Hyphomicrobium denitrificans ATCC 51888: one gene and its partner. The protein of the gene in region 2 binds, or shares a complex with, the protein of the main gene of each other region. Links are inferred from orthologs where the notes say so. Each region holds a gene or a part of one and is shown on either strand. Other genes may lie near its edges.

What was found. Proteins that work in one complex are often made in the same cells at the same time.
Region 1: the proteins of ccmE (region 2) and ccmB are in contact, whole or in part, in a solved structure (PDB 8CE8), measured with the Escherichia coli proteins. The link is inferred for Hyphomicrobium denitrificans ATCC 51888 from one-to-one orthologs.

The regions. Positions count from the first base shown.
Region 1 is NC_014313.1:3,320,179-3,327,094, forward strand. The notes cover bases 1,707-4,671. They hold ccmB (heme exporter protein CcmB), read right to left. Parts: upstream 3,540-4,671; coding sequence 2,874-3,539; downstream 1,707-2,873. Other genes in these bases: ccmD (heme exporter protein CcmD), read right to left, coding at 1,707-1,820; HDEN_RS16070 (heme ABC transporter permease), read right to left, coding at 1,822-2,577; ccmA (heme ABC exporter ATP-binding protein CcmA), read right to left, coding at 3,536-4,159; acnA (aconitate hydratase AcnA), read left to right, coding at 4,394-4,671. Also shown: Na+/H+ antiporter NhaA, read left to right, coding at 1-364; HDEN_RS16055 (carbonic anhydrase), read left to right, coding at 384-1,022; HDEN_RS16060 (DsbE family thiol:disulfide interchange protein), read right to left, coding at 1,055-1,645; more of ccmD, read right to left, coding at 1,650-1,706; more of acnA, read left to right, coding at 4,672-6,916. UniProt on the Escherichia coli protein: Required for the export of heme to the periplasm for the biogenesis of c-type cytochromes.
Region 2 is NC_014313.1:1,173,781-1,181,369, reverse strand. What follows is about bases 2,607-5,557. They hold ccmE (cytochrome c maturation protein CcmE), read right to left. Parts: upstream 4,341-5,557; coding sequence 3,873-4,340; downstream 2,607-3,872. Other genes in these bases: ccmI (c-type cytochrome biogenesis protein CcmI), read right to left, coding at 4,364-5,551; HDEN_RS05610 (heme lyase CcmF/NrfE family subunit), read right to left, coding at 2,607-3,860. In the rest of the region: HDEN_RS05620 (Do family serine endopeptidase), read right to left, coding at 1-1,238; HDEN_RS05615 (cytochrome c-type biogenesis protein), read right to left, coding at 1,401-1,871; more of HDEN_RS05610, read right to left, coding at 1,878-2,606; HDEN_RS05595 (glycine zipper 2TM domain-containing protein), read right to left, coding at 5,698-6,174; HDEN_RS05590 (sensor histidine kinase), read right to left, coding at 6,375-7,589. UniProt on the Escherichia coli protein: Heme chaperone required for the biogenesis of c-type cytochromes. Transiently binds heme delivered by CcmC and transfers the heme to apo-cytochromes in a process facilitated by CcmF and CcmH.

The DNA of each region.
Region 1 (6,916 bases), 2.1 Mb from region 2 along the record:
GTTTGCGGCGATTTCGCTGCGGGACTTCACCTCGCCGATTTCGCTCGGCATCGCGCTCGGCCTGCTCATCGGCAAGCCGCTCGGGATTTACTCTTTTGCCAAGGCTGCGATGACGAGCGGGCTCGGTGCGCGACCGGATGGCGCAACGGAGATGCAGCTATTCGGCACAGCCATTCTCGGCGGTATTGGCTTCACGATGAGCCTGTTCATCGGCATGCTGGCATTCCCTGATGCGCAGGTGAACGGTCACGTGAAACTCGGTGTACTGAGCGGTTCGCTGATGTCGGCCATTCTCGGATACAGCGTGCTTTTGAGGACCAACACCCGTTTGCGCAAAGGCGCGACGCTGCGCGGCGGCTCGTAAGAAGGAGAACCCACGGACAATGAAGAGCTTTCCCGACTCCCTTTCCGATCGCTATCGCCGCTTCAAGTTTCGGCACTTCACGCCGAACGCCGCGCACTACGAGAGGCTCGCGACGCAGGGTCAGGACCCGCAGACGATGATCATCTCGTGCTCCGACAGCCGCGTCGATCCGGAAACGATCTTCAGCGCCATGCCGGGCGAGCTGTTCGTGCTGCGCAACATCGCCAATCTCGTTCCGCCCTACGAAACGGGCGGCAACTTCCACGGCGTCAGTTCGGCGATCGAATTCGCGATCCTCAATCTCAATCTCCGTCATCTGATCGTTATCGGGCATTCCGGCTGCGGCGGCATCAAGGCGGCGTGGGACGAGAAAGCCGCCGTGCAGACGGAAGCTCATTTCGTCTCGCGCTGGATGTCGATGCTGGACGAAGCGCGTTTGGAAGTTCAGCGCAATCATCCGGATGCTTCGCCTGAGTTCAAACAGCGTGCGCTCGAGCAAGAAGGCGTCATGCAGTCGCTGAAAAATCTGCGGACGTTTCCGTTCGTGCGCGAGCGCGAGGAGAAGGGCTTGCTGCAGCTGCACGGCGCGCACTTCGACATCGCGACGGGCATGCTCACCGTCTATGACAACGAGACGAAGAAATTTCAGTCGCTCTGAGTTGAGTTTTTCGTCGGACGGCGCCCGGTCGATCAGGACCCGGACGCTGTCGAGCCCGCCTCCGCGCGGGCTTTTTCTATTGCGGGAAGCAATTTCGCCGTCAGCGCGCCTTCGGAAATCGGACCGACGTGCTTGTAGACGATCTGGCCTTTGCCATTCACGACGAACGTCTCGGGCGTTCCGTAGACGCCCCAGTCGATGGCGGCCCGGCCCGACGAGTCCGTGCCAACCGCCGTATAGGGATTGCCGAAGCGGCCGATGAACCGGCGCGCCGCGTCCGCGCGATCCTTATAGTTGATGCCGTAAATGTCGACGTTCGCCATGCTTTTCAGTTTTTCGAGGAACGGGTGCTCCTCGATGCAGGGCACACACCACGATGCCCAGTAGTTGACGACGGAAACCTTGCCCTTGGCGAGGTCGGCGCTGGTGAAGCCAGCTTCGGGTGTCCCGTTCGCGGATTCCAGACCTTCGATGGGTGGGAACACGCCCTGCGGAACCTGCCGGCCGACGAGCGTCGAGGGAAGAAGCGACGGATCGCCGGTGTGCAGCGCTATCGCGAAAAAGCCCGCGACGGCGGCAAAAAGCAAAACCGGCAACAGACGTAGAAATTTCGATCGATTCACAGTCTTACTCCACGGCGCCTGCCGAGCGGCGTCTCGCGCCACGCTTTTCGAGTTCCTCCATCGCGGCGGCTTGCCTTCTGCCATCGAAGACGAGCCAGGCGATGAGGGCCGCGACGACGATGGTCACGGCGGCATAGGAAATCCAGATGAAAGCGGCGTGCGGTCCGAGGTCCATGCTAGGTCGCCGACCCCGACGCTGCGAGCCGGTCACGGCCGGCGACGACCTGCGCGCGCATGGCCTTCACGCGGCGACGCATGATTTCGTTGCGCATGGCCTTTAGATGCATGGCGAAGAACAGCAGCGTAAATCCCAGCGCCATGATGATCAGCGGCCAGCGCATGCTGGGATCGACGGTCGATGTGAAATCGGTCGATGGCTGATGCAGCGTGTTCCACCAGTTGACCGAAAACTTGATGATCGGAAGGATCGTGACGCCGACGAGCGCGAGCACCGCCGTCAGCTTCGCCGCGGCCGATTCATCTTCGAGCGCGGCGCGGAGCGCCATCAATCCGAGATAGAGGAAGAACAGGATCAGCACCGACGTCAGGCGCGCGTCCCACACCCAATAGGTGCCCCACATCGGCTTACCCCAGAGCGACCCCGTCAGCAGCGCCAGAAACGTGAAGGCGGCGCCGATCGGCGCGGCGGCCTTGGCAGAAACGTCGGCAAGGGGATGCCTGAATACGAGAAGCCCGAAGCTCGATACGGCGATCAGGCCGTAGATCATCATCGAGAGCCACGCGCAGGGCACGTGGATATACATGATGCGCACCGTCTCGCCCTGCTGATAGTCGGCGGGCGAGTCGAAAAACGACAGGTAAAATCCGACGGCAATCAAGATTGCGGCCGCGGCCCACGCCCACGGAAGCACTCTCGCGGAGAGCCCCATGAAACGGGTCGGGTTGGCCAGTTGCTGCGTCAGCGTTTGCATGGACGGGGATGTAAGGCTTTCGCCAATTTTAAGCAATGAATGGCTGGCCTAGCGAGACTTAAAAATCTGAAACATTGCAAGGTGAAGAGAGAACAGGAAAAGCAGCTTTTCCTGCCAGGGCATCTCGGATTTTATCAACATTGCCAGATGCACCACATAAAGTAGGAAAACGAAAGATTTCCGCATTTGATAGCTCCCATCTAGCCGCCACCGCGCCGAATTTACGCGCGTCGCGGAGGTGTCAACCGGAGGCGAGCCTGCGGCCGAGATGGTTGCCGTTCAAAATTTCCCGACAATTATTGAAGTTGTATGCGGAGGGCGGCGGCGGCGGCGATGGGTCCGAGGACGACGGCGGCGAGCGATATCGCGGTCAGGATCAGAAACGCCGCACCGATGCCGGAAGGTCCCATCGTGGCGCTGACGGCCGATATGCCGAAAATCAAGGTCGGGACATAAAGCGGCAGCACGACGAGCGCCAGCAGCAAGCCGCCGCGCCGCGCCTTCACCGTCAAGGCGGCGCCGATGGCTCCGAGGAAACTGACCGCCGGGGTGCCGGCGAGCGTCGTTGCGACGAGGACCGGATAAGCTCCGAGGTCCAGGTTGAGCAAAATCCCAAGCACAGGCGCGAGCAGCGCCAGCGGGATGCCGGTCGTCAGCCAGTGCGCCAGCGCTTTCGCGGCGGCGACGAGTTCGAGCGGCAGGCGGCCGGTTGCGAGGACATCGAGCGTGCCGTCCTCGTAGTCGGCTTCGAAAATGCGGTTGAGCGACAGCAGCGCCGCCAGCAGCAGCGCGATCCACAAAATGCCGGCCGCAATGCGCGCCAGCAGATTGAGGTCCGGCCCGAGGCCGAGCGGCATCAGCGAGACGACGACGAGAAAGAAGCCCAGCGCCGTGCCGATCGCGCCGCCTTCGCGGACAGCCAATCGCAGGTCGCGGCGAACGAGTGCCCAGAAACTCGTCACGCGGCCATCCTTTGCGAAGCGATTGTCAACGTGCGGGCGCGCTCCAGCGCCAGCGGGACATGCGTCGCGACGATCGCGATGCCACCCTCGCGCGTATGATCATTGACCGCGGCCACGAGCCGGTCGGACGACGCGATATCGAGCGATACGGTCGGCTCGTCGAGAAGCCAGAGCGTGCGTGGCGCAAGCAAAAGACGCGCGAGGCCAAGCCGCCGCCGTTGTCCGGCTGAAAGATAAGCCGCCGGAAATTCCACGAGATCTTCCAAGCCGAAGTGATGAAGCGCGCGCTCGATCCGCTCGGTGCTCGCCGCTTGTCCGCCGAGATATTCCGCCCAGAAGACAGCGTTTTCGAAAACCGTCATGCTCGACTTGATAGCGTTGGCATGACCAACGACGTGCGCCTGCTCCGTGATCGTCAGTTCGCCGTCACCGCCGTCGAGCCGGACCGTTCCGCTCGCGGGGCGGATGAAACCCGCAATCGTTCGGAGCAAGGTCGTCTTGCCCGCGCCGTTCGCTCCCGACAGGACCAGGGTTTCCCCCTCGGAAACCGAAAACGACAGGCCATCGATAACGATGCGGCCGCCCCGCTCTATGACCAAGTCTTCGGCAATGAGTTGCACAGGGACGGTTTCCGTGACTGCAAAATGAACGATGGCTGCTGCATTTTGCCTGCGACGCCATCGCCAAAACGTGAAGGGGTTCACTTTTTTGAAGGATTATATAAAAGGCACGTTGTATCCTTCGCTAGCGCAAAAGCGGGGATCGCGCGGCATCGTCAGCGATGTCGCGGGATGTCCTCGATCCGCCGGCACTCCGGCGGCGCAGCCCTTCGTCCTAACTTCGGAGGCCTGACCTTGAGCGCACTCACACCTACATCCAACGACAGCTTCAATTGCCGCAAGACCCTCACTGTCGAGGGCAAGCCCTACGTTTACTATTCGCTGCCCGATGCCGAGGCCAACGGCCTCAAGGGCATTTCCAAGCTCCCTTATTCGATGAAGGTTCTGCTCGAGAACCTGCTGCGTCATGAAGACGGACGCACGGTGACGAAAGCCGACATCGCGGCCATGGCCGATTGGCTCGATAACAAGGGCAAAAAGGAAAAGGAGATCGGCTTCCGTCCGGCGCGGGTCCTGATGCAGGACTTCACCGGCGTTCCGGCCGTCGTCGATCTCGCGGCGATGCGCGACGGCATGACGAAGCTCGGCGGCGATCCGTCCAAGATCAATCCGCTGGTGCCGGTCGATCTCATCATCGACCATTCGGTCATCGTCGATGAATTCGGAACGCCGAAGGCGCTCGCCGACAACGTGGCGCTGGAATACGCGCGCAACGGCGAACGCTATAACTTCCTGAAATGGGGCCAGGGCGCGTTTCATAATTTCCGCGTCGTGCCGCCCGGCACCGGCATCTGCCATCAGGTCAATCTCGAATACCTGGCGCAAACGGTCTGGACGAAGCAGTTGCCCGACGGCTCGACCGTCGCCTATCCCGACACGCTCGTCGGCACCGACAGCCATACGACGATGGTCAACGGCCTTGCCGTGCTCGGCTGGGGCGTCGGCGGCATCGAAGCGGAAGCGGCGATGCTCGGGCAGGCGCAGTCGATGCTCATTCCGGAAGTCATCGGCTTCCGCCTGACTGGCAAGCTCAACGAAGGCGTGACGGCGACGGACCTCGTCCTGACCGTTACGCAGATGCTGCGCAAAAAGGGCGTCGTCGGCAAATTCGTCGAATTCTACGGTCCCGGCCTCGACAGCATGACGCTCGCCGACCGGGCGACGATCGGCAACATGGCGCCGGAATACGGTGCGACGTGCGGGTTCTTCCCGGTCGACTCGGAGACCATCAATTATCTCATGATCTCGGGACGCGATGCGCATCGCATTGCGCTCGTCGAAGCCTACTCGAAGGCGCAGGGCCTGTTCCGCGAGTCGGGCTCCGCCGATCCGGTGTTCAGCGACACGCTGGCGCTCGATCTCGGCGACGTGGTGCCGTCGATGGCTGGACCGAAGCGGCCGGAAGGCCGGCTCGCGCTCGGCGACATCAAGAGCGGGTTCGAGACCGCGCTGGCGTCGGAATACAAGAAGCCGGGCGAGCTTGAGAAGCGCGTTCCGGTCGAGGGCAAAGCCTACGACATCGGGCATGGCGACGTCGTCATCGCGGCGATCACGAGCTGCACGAACACGTCGAACCCGAGCGTTCTGATCGCAGCCGGGCTTCTCGCCCGCAATGCCGTCGCGCGCGGATTGACGAGCAAGCCGTGGGTGAAAACATCGCTCGCGCCTGGATCGCAGGTCGTCGCCGCTTATCTCGCGCAGTCGGGATTGCAGACCTATCTCGACAAGATCGGTTTCAATCTCGTCGGCTTCGGCTGCACCACCTGCATCGGGAACTCGGGACCGCTGGCGCCGGAGTTGTCGAAGGCGATTAACGACAACGGCATCGTCGCGGCGGCGGTTCTTTCGGGCAACCGCAATTTTGAAGGCCGTGTCAGCCCTGACGTGCAGGCAAACTATCTCGCCTCGCCGCCGCTCGTCGTCGCGCATGCGTTGGCGGGGACCGTGCTCAAGGATCTGACGAAAGATCCAATCGGAACCGGCAGCGACGGCAAGGCCGTCTATCTCAAGGACATCTGGCCGACCTCGCAGGAAATCCAGAAGTTCATCGCCGAGAACATCACGCGCGACATGTTCAAGGCGCGCTACGCCGACGTGTTCAAGGGTGACACGAACTGGCAGTCGATCGCGATCGGCGGCGGGCTCACCTACGGCTGGAACGGCGAGTCGACCTACGTTCAGAACCCGCCCTACTTCCAGAGCATCGCGCGCGATGCGAAGCCGGTCGGCGATGTCGTGAATGCGCGCATTCTCGGGCTGTTCGGCGACAAGATCACCACCGACCACATCTCGCCCGCCGGATCGATCAAGACGTCCAGCCCGGCCGGACGCTATCTGCTCGATCACGGCGTGCAGCCCGTCGACTTCAACCAGTACGGTACGCGGCGCGGCAACCACGAAGTCATGATGCGCGGCACGTTCGCCAACATCCGCATCAAGAACGCGATGGTGAAGGACGCCAACGGCAACGTGAAGGAAGGCGGCCTGACGATCCATTATCCGTCGGGCAAGGAGATGGCGATCTACGATGCCGCCATGCTCTACGAACAGGAGAACGTGCCGCTGGTCGTGTTCGCCGGTATCGAATACGGCAACGGCTCATCGCGCGACTGGGCAGCAAAAGGCACCAACCTGCTTGGCGTGCGCGCCGTCGTTGCGCAGTCGTTCGAGCGCATCCATCGTTCGAACCTCGTCGGCATGGGCGTCGCGCCGTTCACGTTCCAGGATGGCACCTCGTGGCAGACGCTCGGGCTCAAG
Region 2 (7,589 bases):
GCTTCAGCGTTCTTCGGGAAGAGACCGAGTTTGACGTTGATCACCTTCTCGGCGTTGTTGCGCCACACCTTGATGTTGACGGGCGAGTCCGGAGACAGCTCTGCGATCTTGCGTGCCAGGTCACGGCTATCGGCGACTTTGGAATCGTTGACCTGCAGGATCGCATCCTGCGTCTTGATGCCGGCAGCCGCGGCCGGGCCGTTCGCGGTGACTTCGCTGACCAGCGCGCCGTGTGCCTCGTTCAGACCAAGGCTCGAAGCCGTATCTTCGTCGACGTTCTGAATCTTGACGCCGAGCCAGCCGCGCTTGACCGTTCCGGTCGCCTTGAGCTGCGTCACGACCTCAGACACCGTCTTGGCAGGAATGTCGAACGCGATGCCGACGTTGCCGCCCGACGGAGAGAAGATCGCCGTGTTGACGCCGATCACGTCGCCATCGAGGTTGAAGGTCGGACCGCCCGAGTTGCCGCGGTTCACGGCGGCGTCGATCTGCATGTAGTCATACGGTCCCGATCCGATATCGCGCGCCAGTGCCGACACGATACCGGCCGTCACTGTACCGCCAAGACCGAAGGGATTGCCGACCGCCAGTGCCCAATCGCCGACGCGAGGTGCCTTGGTCGAGAACTTCACGGCAGGAAACGTCTTTGTGCTGTCGATTTTGAGAAGCGCAACGTCGGTCCGCTGATCGGCGCCGACGAGCTTCGCTTCATACTTCGTGTCGTCGTTATCGAAGGTAATGACAATCTTCGTCGCGCCATCGATCACGTGATTATTCGTCACGACATAACCGTCGGGCGAGATGACAAATCCCGAACCCTGGCCTTGAACGATCTTCGGACGCTCTTCCTGCTGACCGAAATCCTTCGGCAGATTCTTGAAGAAATCGTGCAGCGGATGATCCGGAGGGAGGTCGGGCATATTGAAGTTGCCGCCGCCACGCTTGTCGAATTTATCGTTCTTCTTGTTCTCGGCCAATTTCGAGGCGCCGCCGTCATTGACGACCGACACCGAGACGACCGCCGGCTTCACGCGCTCGATGAGATCCGCGAAGGAAAGCGGAGCGCGGCCCATCGGCGTTTCGATGGTTTGGGCGGCATTGGTGTCGGCCCGGACCGTGTAGGACGGAATGAAATAGCCAAATCCTGCCGTTGCGACGGCGGCGAGCGCCACAAAAGACGGAGCAATTTTCGTAATACGAGAGGTAGCAATCTTTGGCGCGCGATTGGGGAACAGCATCCCTTGGGTCTCCAAACTGAAATGGCCCTTGTAGGCTTGGCGATTACAGGTAATGGAGCGGGGATTACCGCAGGATGTCAGTCACGTTAACAGTTGGTAATCTGCATCCAGCCAGCGAAGCTGTCCGCTGCGAGCGTCGACAGTGCGAGAGGATCGCGCTCGCTAGCTTTGGTCGCTGGAAAGGATTTTCGAGAGCTTGTCTTTCTCGTCATCCGAAAGCGCCGCACTTGGAGCAGCCTTCGGTCTCGCCGCGGCCCGCGCCGCCAACGTCAGCCCCGCGATGAACACCAGAATGGGCGTCAGCCAGAGCAGCAGCGTCGACAACTGAAAGCGCGGCCGCAACAGCACGAATTCGCCGTAGCGAGCGACGACGTAGTCGATGACTTGTGCATCGCTATCGTGAGCCACGAGGCGTTCGCGCACGAGACGGCGCAAATCCGCTGCGAGTGGGGCATCGCTGTCATCGATCGATTCATTTTGGCAGACGAGGCAGCGCAACTCGGACGAAATCGTTCGCGCCCGCTTTTCCAGCGCGGGGTCGGACAGCATTTCACCAGGTTGAACGGCAAGCACGCCCGCAGCGTTGGCGACGATCGCCATCGCAAAAACCGCAATCGCAAATAGCCGCCGCATCGCGCGTTACTCCGCTGGAACGGCGATCGCACGCCGTCCCCGACCCGCCGGAACGCCGATCCGCAGCCGCCGGTCGGAAAGCGAAATGCCGCCGCCGAGGAACATGATCAGCGTACCAAGCCAGATGAAGCGCACCAGCGGATTGAAGTACGCGCGCACCGCGTAGCCTCCATCCGGCTGTGAATCGCCGATGACGAGATAGAGATCGCCGCGCCAGGACGCGTGGATGCCGGCTTCCGTTGTCGGCTGCGGCGGAGCATCGTAGAGCCGCTTTGACGGACGCAAACGTCCGATCGATGTGCCGCTGCGCATGACATCGAAGTCCGCGAAGTCTTCGCGATAGTTCGGCCCGCGACCGCTTTCGAAGCCTGTGAACTTCACGTCATAGCCAGCCACTGAAAGTGTCTGGCCGGGCTTCATGACGAGGATATGTTCCTCGCGATAGGCGCTCGTCGCGATGATGCCGACGACAAGCATGCCGACGCCGAAATGCGCAAGCAGCGTTCCGTAGGCGGAGCGCGGGAGATTACGAGCGCGTCGGAAACTTTCCGACACCGGCGCCTGAGCAAGCTTGATGCGGCTCGCCCATTCCGCAATCGCGCCCATCATCACGTAAACGCCGAGACCGATGCCGAACGGCGCCAGCCACGGGCCGCGATGGCCCACGGCATAGGTGGCGACGATCGCGATGATCGCGGCCAGCACGGCGAAAGCCAAACGCTGCATGACACCTGCGAGATCGCCGCGTTTCCACGCGAGCATCGGACCGATGGGAAGCGCCAGCAGCAGCGGAATCATCAGCGGACCGAACGTCGAATCAAAGAACGGCGGACCGACCGAAATTTTCTCACCCGTCAGACCTTCGAGCGCCATCGGATAAAGCGTGCCGACGAGAACGGTCGCGGTCGCGGTAACAAGCAGCAGGTTGTTCAGTACGAGGCTGCCCTCGCGGCTGATCGGCTGGAAGATGCCACCGGTCTGCATCTCGCTCGCGCGCAACGCAAATAGCGCCAGCCCGCCGCCCGTGAACAAAATCAGGATGGCGAGGATGAACACGCCGCGCGCTGGATCGACCGCGAACGAATGCACCGACGTCAGCACGCCGGAGCGCACGATGAACGTCCCCATCAGAGACAGAGAGAACGTCAGGATCGCGAGCAGCACCGTCCATACTTTCAGTGCTTCGCGTTTTTCCATCACGAGCGCGGAATGCAGCAGCGCGGTCCCCGCGAGCCAAGGCATGAAGGACGCGTTCTCGACCGGGTCCCAGAACCACCAGCCGCCCCAACCGAGTTCGTAATACGCCCACCACGACCCCATCGAAATGCCGATCGTCAGAAACATCCACGCGGCGAGCGTCCACGGCCTGACCCAGCGCGCCCATGCGGCGTCGATGCGGCCTTCGATCAGCGCGGCAATTGCAAACGAAAACGCGATCGAGAAGCCGACGTAGCCTGTGTAGAGAAACGGCGGATGAAACGCCAACGCAGGGTCTTGCAGGATCGGATTCAATCCGCGCCCGTCGGATGGCGCCGGGACGAGACGCAGAAACGGGTTCGACGTCAGGATCGAGAACAGCAGAAACGCGACGGCGATCGATGCCTGCACCGAAAGAACGCGTGCGCGCAAGCTCGGCGGAAGGTTCGTGCCGAACAGCGCGACGGCAGCGCCGAACAGGGCCAGGATCAGCACCCAAAGCAGCATCGAGCCTTCGTGATTGCCCCAGACGCCGGCCATTTTGTAGATCAGTGGCTTCGTCGAATGCGAGTTCTCCGCGACGTTCGCGACCGAGAAGTCCGACGTCACATAAGCGTGCATCAACGCTACGAAGGCGATCGCAAGCAGGATGAACTGCGAGACGGCGGCAGGCTCGGCGACGCGCATCATACGTTCGTCTTTGAGAGATGCGCCGGCCATCGGCAGGACGACCTGCACCACGGCGACGAGCAGCGCCAGGATCAATGCGAAGTGTCCGAACTCGATGATCATGGCATGGCCTCCTTAAGGCGTCTCGGTTTTGGCACCCGAGGGATGCGCGCCCGAACCAAGTTTCACGCCCCTTTCTTCCAGAGCGTTCGCGACCTCTCGCGGCATGTAATTCTCGTCGTGCTTGGCGAGCACGCTGTCGGCCTTGAAGTCGCCGTCGCCATCGAGCACGCCCTCGGCGACGACGCCCTGCCCTTCCCGGAATAGATCGGGCAGAACGCCGGTGAATGTCACGGGGATTTCCTTCAAGGTGTCGGTCACCTTGAATTTGATCGTCGTTCCCTCGCGCACGACCGAGCCGTTTTCAACGAGACCGCCGAGCCTGATGCGCTGGCCGCTCGGCACGCCCTTTTCGGCGATGTCGCTCGGCGTATGAAAGAAGACGACGCTATCCTTCAGCGCGAAGAGCACGAGGATCAGCGCGACCGCGAGCGTCGCAACGCCACCACCGATCAGAACGCCGCGCTTTTGTTTCCGTGTCATTCGATACCCGCTTCCATCGCGCTTCAGCCTCCAAGTCCGAGCTCGCGCGCGAGATCATCGACGCGCGCCAGGCCGACCTGATCGTTTTTGAGATTGGTCCGCGCATCCGACAAGGCCTTCACCGCATCGTCCTGTCGTCCGAGAACCTGATAGGCGCGAATGAGCTTCAGCCAGCCTGCCGCGTCCGTGCCGTCGGTTTTGAGGCGCGCCGCCAGCCCATCGACCATTTGCGTGATGAAGGCTTGGCGCTGCTCCGGCGTCATCGACATGACCGCCGACGGCGATCCCTCCGGAGGCCGAGGCATGGACGTGTCGCCCGCGTCTTTCTTCGGCAGCGCTAGCACCGAAGGCGGCTTGCCGTCTGCGGATGTCAGATTGGCGAGGCGCGCTTCGAGCATTTGCCGCCATGGCGCGTCGGTCGGCGCCTCCTCGATCAGCTTGCGATAGTCGGCTGCGGCTTCCGCCAGCTTGCCGTCCTGCTCCTTTGCGAGCGCCAGCCAGATGCGAGGTTCTTTTCTCTCGGGAGCAATCACCAGCAGACGTTCGAGCGTCTTGCGCGCGTCTTCCGGAATGACGCCGTTCTCGAGCCGGATTCTCGCGTTCGCGAAACCTTGCAGCCGGTCCGGGGATTCGCCGACGATGCGGATTGCGTTGGCGTAGGCGTTCGCCGCGTCGGCATAGCGACCCATCGCGTAATAGACCGGCGCGATCACGCCCCAGCCCGTACCGTCCTCGGGGTGCGCGCGAAGCCGCTCCTCGACCTTGGCGACGAGATCGTTCGGGTTGTTGGAGTTCTCTCGTTGCGCGAGCCGAGTGCTCAGCGGATCGCCCGGCATTCCCGGTGCTCCGTACGCGAGATAAAGCCCGAGGCTGACGATCGGCAGCGCGATTGACGTCAGGATCGACGCGTAGGCGGCAAAACTCGCCCGCTTAGGAAGCTCAGCCGTATCGATCCGGTCTTTGTCTGCGGTCGAGCGAAGCAGCCGCCGCGCGATTTCGGAACGGGCGCTTTCCGCTTCTTCCGACGCAAGAGTGCCGCTTGCCTCATCGGCTGCGACTTCCTTGAGCTGATCCTTGTAGACCGCGATATCGGCGGCCGCCGTGACGGCGTCCGGGTCCTCGACCGTTTTCGGCGAAGCTCTGAGCAGCGGGCGCGTGATGACAAGCGTCACCACCGCCACAAGACAGGCCACTAGGATCCAGAAAACCATCGCCGCGCGTTCCTCGACTTTAGAAACGGAATAGGATCGCGGCGGCGGGCAGGCAAGTCAGCACTGCCCGTTTCAGCGCTTCTGTCGCGGATGTGACTTAACCTCGATGGTGGCCACAGCGCACTTCTGCAGTGCACGCGGCGTCATCAGCCGACGCCTTGCCACGTCCCATCCTGACCCCGGCAGGCCGTGCCGCGCATCTGTTGCGGCCGTCCGTCGACGTAGACGGTATGCGTGTAGTCGCGGCAGTCGGCGACGCCGCGCTTGTAAGGACGGCTCGGAACAACCTCGCCGTAATGGCCGGTGTCGGGATCACGCCACTGGCGCGAAACGCCGGACTGTCCGCGCTCGAGCGCATCGAATTCCGCTTCCTCGGCAAGACGCCGGTCGCGTTCGTCGAGATTCTTGCCGATCTGGCTGCCGACAATGCCGCCGACGACGGCGCCAGCAACGGTCGCGGCGACGTTGCCGCTGCCCTTGCCGAACTGATTGCCGACGAGCCCGCCGGCGACGCTGCCGAGAACGAGCCCCGTATTCTGATTATCTATGCCGCCCTGGCCATTGCTGCACCCGGCCAGCATGGCGACCGCCATCAGCGGAATCGAAAAGCGCACGACGCGCATGGCGAACCTCGTTCCCGTTTTCCCTCGCGCCATGCCCGATGGGGCGACCCGATCCGGCGCGTGTCCCTTATGTTGGCTAGACCGATATTGTGCGCGCGACAAGGCAGAAATCCACCACAATTCGGGCGAACAAACGACACTTGTCGATGATGCCGTCCGGCAACACGCGAACCGAGCACAAATAACGGAACAACAGCCCTCTAGGCCGCCGGAAGCTCTAGAATGGCTTTGAGACCCCCATGCTCGGAGGCGTCCAATGCCAGGCTCCCCCGGTATGACGTGGCAAGATCGCTGACGATCGACAGGCCAAGTCCCGAGCCGGGTTTGGTCTCATCGAGGCGCAGGCCGCGCTTGCCGATCTTGGCGCGTTGCTCGGCCGAAAGACCAGGACCGTCATCCTCGATCGTGATTCTGAGCCGCTTCCGCCGAGGCGCAGTCGCCGGGGCATCGACGGTCGCCGCCAGATAGGCGTGGGCTTTGCCCCACTTGCAGGCATTGTCGAGCAGATTGCCGAGCATCTCCTCGAGATCCTGCTTCTCGCCCTGGAATTGCGCGCCGGGCTGCACGGAGAAGGAAATCGCGATGCCTTTTTCGCCGTGAATACGTTCGATCGCGCGCACCAGCGGCTCGACCGTGGGGTCGACCGGCGTGACACGGCCGATGGCGCCTGCCCGCGCGGCCATCCGTGCCCGGTCGAGATAATGGCTGATCTGATCGCGCATCAATTGCGCCTGCTCGGCGACTTTATCGCCAAGCTTCGAGCGATCATCGCGCGCCTCATTGGTGATCACCGCAAGCGGCGTCTTCAGGGCGTGCGCCAGATTACCGACCTGCGTTCGGGCACGTTCGATGATGTCCTGATTGGAATCGATGAGCGCGTTGAGTTCGGTCTGCAGCGGTTCGATCTCGGCCGGAAGCTGCCCCTCGAGACGTTCAACCTCGCCGGACCGGATGCTCGCCAGTCCACGCTCGATGCGGCGCAACGGCAAAAGTCCGAAGCGCACCTGAAACACCGTCGCCGCCAGAAGTCCGATACCGACCAGCGCCAGCGCGCTCGTCAGACGGGTGCGGAATTTCTTCACCGTCGCTTCGAACCAATCGAGCGGGCCCGCGACAATGATCGAGTATTTCGTGTTCTCGGGGTCATGCCCCGGAGAATCGATGAATTCGAGAATGCGGATTGTGGAGTTCGTCGGTCCCGGGACATTCATCCAGCGCGTGCCGGACGTGTCGGTCGGAAATCTGCGCTCATAGGGAGAGGGAAGCACGGCGGTCGCGAGCGAGGGAGAAACCAGCGTTCGCCCTGGTGCGCCGTCGATCGGACGGATCTGCCAGTACCAGCCGGACTGCGTCACCTCGAACAGCGGCTCGTAAAGGTTCGGCGGAATGACGGGAACGTCGCCGCTCGTGCCCAT